Regions from separate parts of the Sanguibacter sp. HDW7 genome, predicted to be linked through region 1. Evidence: predicted binding sites of a transcription regulator. Region 1 holds the regulator's gene; the other holds the start of a gene.
The links. Region 1 encodes HspR, which represses chaperone genes until heat shock. Its sites were predicted from a motif close to AAGTTGAGTCNNNNNGACTCAACTT; they were not measured.

Region 1 (2,361 bases):
GTCGGACCCCAGCAGTAACCTCTCGGTCGCGGCGGGCCCCACCCGGGCCCGCCGCGACCGCACCCCACGTACAACAGCAAGGAAGGACCGCGTTGACCGGACAGGACTGGCTCGAGAAGGACTTCTACGCCGCGCTCGGCGTCCCGAAGGACGCTGACGGCGCCGCGATCAAGAAGGCGTACCGCAAGCTCGCGCGCCAGTACCACCCGGACCAGAACGCCGGCGACCCCAAGGCGGAGGAGCGCTTCAAGGAGGTCGGCGAGGCCTACGCGGTGCTCTCCGACGCCGAGGAGCGCGAGAAGTACGACGCGATCCGCGCGATGGGTGGCGGAGCACGCTTCGCCGCGGGCCCCGGCGGCGCGGGTGCGGGCGGCTTCGAGGACATGTTCGGCTCGATGTTCGGCGGCGCCGGCGGTCGCGGCGGTGGCCGTGCGGGCTTCGGCGGCGGAGGCGGCTTCGAGGACATCCTCGGCGGCCTCTTCAACGGCGGTGGCGGCGGCGCGGGCTTCCGCGCCGGTCCCCGGCCCCAGCAGGGCGCGGACCTCACGACGTCAGTGACGCTGCCGTTCCGGCAGGCCGTCACGGGCGACGAGGTCGCGCTCGACATCGAGCACCGCACCATCAAGACACGCATCCCCGCAGGCGTGCGCGACGGCCAGAAGATCCGTCTGCGCGGCAAGGGCCGCCCCGGCACGGGCGGCGGCGCGGCGGGCGACCTCCTCATCACGGTGAAGGTCGCACCCCACCCGGTGTTCTCGCTCGACGGCCACAACCTGCGCGTCACGCTGCCCGTGACGTTTGACGAGGCCGCCCTCGGTGCACAGCTCGAGGTTCCGACGCTCGACGGGGCGACGGTCAAGGTCAAGGTCGCGCCCGGCACGCCCTCGGGCCGTGTCCTGCGCGTCAAGGGCCGTGGCGTCCAGACGGCGAAGGCGACGGGCGACCTGCTCGTCACCGTGCAGGTCGTCGTCCCGCAGAACCTCTCGGCGGACGCGCGAGCGGCCGTCGAGGCGTTCCGTGACGCGACCGCGGGCACGGATGTCCGCGCCGACCTGATCTCGCGCGCGAGGGACTGACCCGTCATGGACGCCGCCGACGTTCCCGTGCTGCCGATCTCGCGAGCCGCCGAGCTCGCCGGCATGCACCCGCAGACGCTGCGTCAGTACGACCGCCTCGGGCTCGTCGTCCCCTCCCGCACCGTCGGGCGGGGGCGCCGCTACAGCGCGCGCGACGTCGAGCGGCTGCGGACCATCCAGCACCTCAGCCAGGACGAGGGCATCAACCTCGCGGGCATCCGCCGCATCCTCCACCTCGAGGACCAGGTGCGGCTGCTCCGCGGGCGCGTCGAGATGCTCGCGACGGCCCTCGACCCGGGTCACCGCATCTTCACCGCGGACGCGTCGGGCGACATCGTCGCGGTGCCGCGCGGCAAGCACGTGCCGCAGGAGCGTGGCGGGACGCTCGTCGTGTGGCGGCCGCGGCGCTGAGCGCCGACCATTTCCGCAACACCGCCGTGCCTTAAAAACCGCAGGATTCCGCGGTTCTGATGAGCCTTACCTTCCTTTACGCAACTGGCCGGACGTGCCTACTCTCCTCGGTAGAGCCCCCGGACGATCCGGGGCCGGACCAAGGAGGACCCGATGGACGGAACCACCACCCTGCCCCACGTGAGCTCGTGCACGATCGAGGGCTGCTCGTACAACCACGACGGCTGCCACGCGGGCGCGATCACGGTCGCTGGCACCCCGGGCGACGCGTCGTGCGCGACGTTCATCCCGCTGTCGACGAAGGGCGGGCTCGCGCGCGTCGTGGCGTCGGTCGGCGCCTGCCAGCGCGCCGAGTGCTCGCACAACGACCACCTCGAGTGCACGGCGTCGTCGGTCCGCATCGGCGCGGGCTCGACGCACGAGGCCGACTGCCTCACGTACGAGCGCGTCTGAACCTACTGCGCTCCCCACGCGGGGACGCTGCACCACGAGAGGCCCGGGAACCTGTGGTTCCCGGGCCTCTCGTGTCCCCCGACGCTCGTGCGCCCCCTGGCGACGCACGAGCACCGACGCGACCCGCGTGCGCCGACCGTCCCCCCGGACCGGTCGGCGTCCACGCGTCGCGCCACGGCTAGAGGCTGAGACTCTCCACGAGGGAGGGGCACAGCGCTGGACTGTCGGGCAGCTGCTCGAGCCAGCTCCGGGCGGGCGACCGCAGCTGCGACGCCTGCCCGGAGGCCGTGAACCGTTCAGCCGTCACGTGATCGACGCGCGTCCGCACGGCCGCGACCGTCGCCGGTCCGGTCGCGCGATCGACGAGCATCGCGAAGAGCCCTGGGCGCAGCTGCGCCGAGGGGTGACCCGTGCCGAGGAC
Region 2 (2,361 bases), 540 kb from region 1:
GAGGATCGCGACGGTGTCCTCGACGGACGGCTCGCCGACGAAGACCTGCTGGAAGCGACGCTCGAGCGCAGGGTCCTTCTCGACGTGCTCGCGATACTCGTCGAGCGTCGTCGCGCCGACGAGGCGCAGCTCGCCGCGGGCGAGCATGGGCTTGAGCATGTTGCCCGCGTCCATCGCGCCCTCGGAGCCGCCGCCCGCACCGACGACCGTGTGGAGCTCGTCGATGAAGGTGACGACCTCGCCGTCGGAGTCCTTGATCTCCTGGAGGACCGCCTTGAGGCGCTCCTCGAACTCGCCGCGGTACTTGGCGCCCGCGACCATCGCGGCGATGTCGAGCGCGACGAGCCGCTTGCCCTGGAGGGACGTGGGCACGTCGCCCGCGACGATGCGCTGGGCGAGACCCTCGACGACGGCGGTCTTGCCGACGCCGGGCTCGCCGATGAGCACGGGGTTGTTCTTGGTGCGGCGAGAGAGGACCTGGACGACGCGGCGGATCTCGGAGTCGCGGCCGATGACCGGGTCGAGGCGGCCGTCGCGGGCCTGCTGGGTGAGGTCGATGCCGTACTTCTCGAGCGTCTTGCACGTGCCCTCGGGGTTGGCGGACGTCACGGGGCCCGTGCCGCGGACGGCGGGCAGCGCGGCGCGGAGCGCGTCGGTCGTCGCGCCGGACTCGCGCAGTGCGGAGGCCGCCGGGGAGTCGACGGTCGCGAGGGCGAGGAGGAGGAGCTCGGCGGAGATGTAGTCGTCGCCGTGCGCGGCCGACTCCTTCTTCGCGGCCTCGAGGACGTTGCCGAGGGCGCGGGACGCGGTGGGCTCCGAGACGGAGCCGCCCTGCGACGACGGAAGCGCGACGAGGGCCGTGCGGGTGCGACGGCCGACGTCCTTGACATCGACGTGCGCGGCGCCGAGCAGGGCGACGGCGAGCCCGTCGGGCTGCTCGAGAAGGGCGCCGAGGAGGTGGAGGGGTTCGATCTGCGGGTTGCCGGCGGCTCCGGCGGCGCGGATGGCGTCACCGATCGCCTGCTGCGACGCGGTGGTGAAGCTGGACTCCATGGGGTCTCCTCTCGGGTCGGGGTGGGTCTCGTCAGAGCAACCCCGTCAGACTTGAGTCTATTCCGCTCAACTTTGCAGCACCACCCTGCACCGCGCGGAAGTTCCTCTCGTCCCCGCAGGCCCGCGGTGCAATGATCGAGCATGACGTTCTTCCCTACGGGCACGCCCGCACCTCGTCCTGCCGGCACCTGGTCCCCTGACATCCTCGGGGAGGGATGGGAGCAGCGCACGCTGCACCTGGGGTCCGACGACGAGGGACCCGTGGACGTCACGCTCGTGCGCCTCACGCGCGGGCCACGGCACGACCGCGCGGTGCTGTACGTCCACGGGTTCGTCGACTACTTATTCCAGGCGCACGTCGGCGACGCCCTCGCCACGGCGGGCTGGGACTTCTACGCGGTCGACCTGCGTCGCTACGGACGGTCGCTGCGGCCCGGGCAGACGGCCAACATCGTCGACGACCTCGCCGTCCACGCCGAGGACCTCGACGCGGCTCTCGCCGTGGTGCGGGACGACGAGCAGCACGCCCGCATCGCGCTGCTCGGCCACTCGACCGGCGGGCTCGTCGCGTCGCTGTGGGCGAACGCCCGTCCCGGGCGGATCGACGCGCTCGTCCTCAACAGCCCGTGGCTCGAGCTCAACGACACCGCGCTCATGCGGACCGTCGGCACGCAGGGTCTGCGCGTCCTCGCGAAGGTTGCGCCGCGCATGGTCGTCGGGAGCCTCGCGCCGCACTACGGGCGCGCGCTCCACGCGAGCACGGGCGGCGAGTGGGACTACGACCTCGCGTGGAAGCCGATCGAGGGCTTCCCCGTCCGGGCGCGCTGGATCGCGTCCGTGCGCCGCGCGCACGCGCGCGTCGCCCGCGGCCTCGACATCACGTGCCCCGTGCTCGTGCTGACGTCCGACGCGACCGGGGACCACGTCCACGACCACCCGGACGTCCTCACGACCGACTCCGTGCTCGCGGTCGAGCACACCGCCGCGCTCGCGCCGGGCCTCGGCGAGGACGTCGTGTACGAGCAGGTCCCGGGCGGCGCGCACGACCTGGCGCTCTCCCCCGAGCCGGCGCGCAGCCGGTATCTCGAGCGCGTCGTCGCCTGGCTCGACGAGGTCGTGCCGCCGCGTCGATGACGGTGACCGCGGGCCGGCGCGGCTAGCGAGCCGGGGAGGGCGAGTCGTCCGGTCCGGATGCGCGCTCCTCCGGGTGCTCCTCGTCGTGCGCGCGGTGGACCGCGTCGTCGACGAGCTCCGCCGCGAGCCGTGCGACACCCGCACGGTCGGCCGCGAGCGCGGCCTCCTGGACGT

Region 2: G7063_RS13810 (ATP-dependent Clp protease ATP-binding subunit) is a predicted target of HspR. The motif match lies at 1,102-1,126, and genes of this name have one in related genera.

The regions. Positions count from the first base shown of each region.
Region 1 covers NZ_CP049862.1:251,790-254,150, forward strand. The annotation lists gene grpE (nucleotide exchange factor GrpE) at 1-18, shown strand, start outside; gene G7063_RS01065 (DnaJ C-terminal domain-containing protein) at 93-1,076, shown strand; gene G7063_RS01070 (heat shock protein transcriptional repressor HspR) at 1,083-1,487, shown strand; gene G7063_RS01075 (DUF1540 domain-containing protein) at 1,641-1,940, shown strand; gene G7063_RS01080 (hypothetical protein) at 2,119-2,361, opposite strand, start outside.
Region 2 covers NZ_CP049862.1:3,059,631-3,061,991, forward strand. The annotation lists gene G7063_RS13810 (ATP-dependent Clp protease ATP-binding subunit) at 1-1,053, opposite strand, end outside; gene G7063_RS13815 (alpha/beta hydrolase) at 1,195-2,187, shown strand; gene mnhG (monovalent cation/H(+) antiporter subunit G) at 2,210-2,361, opposite strand, start outside.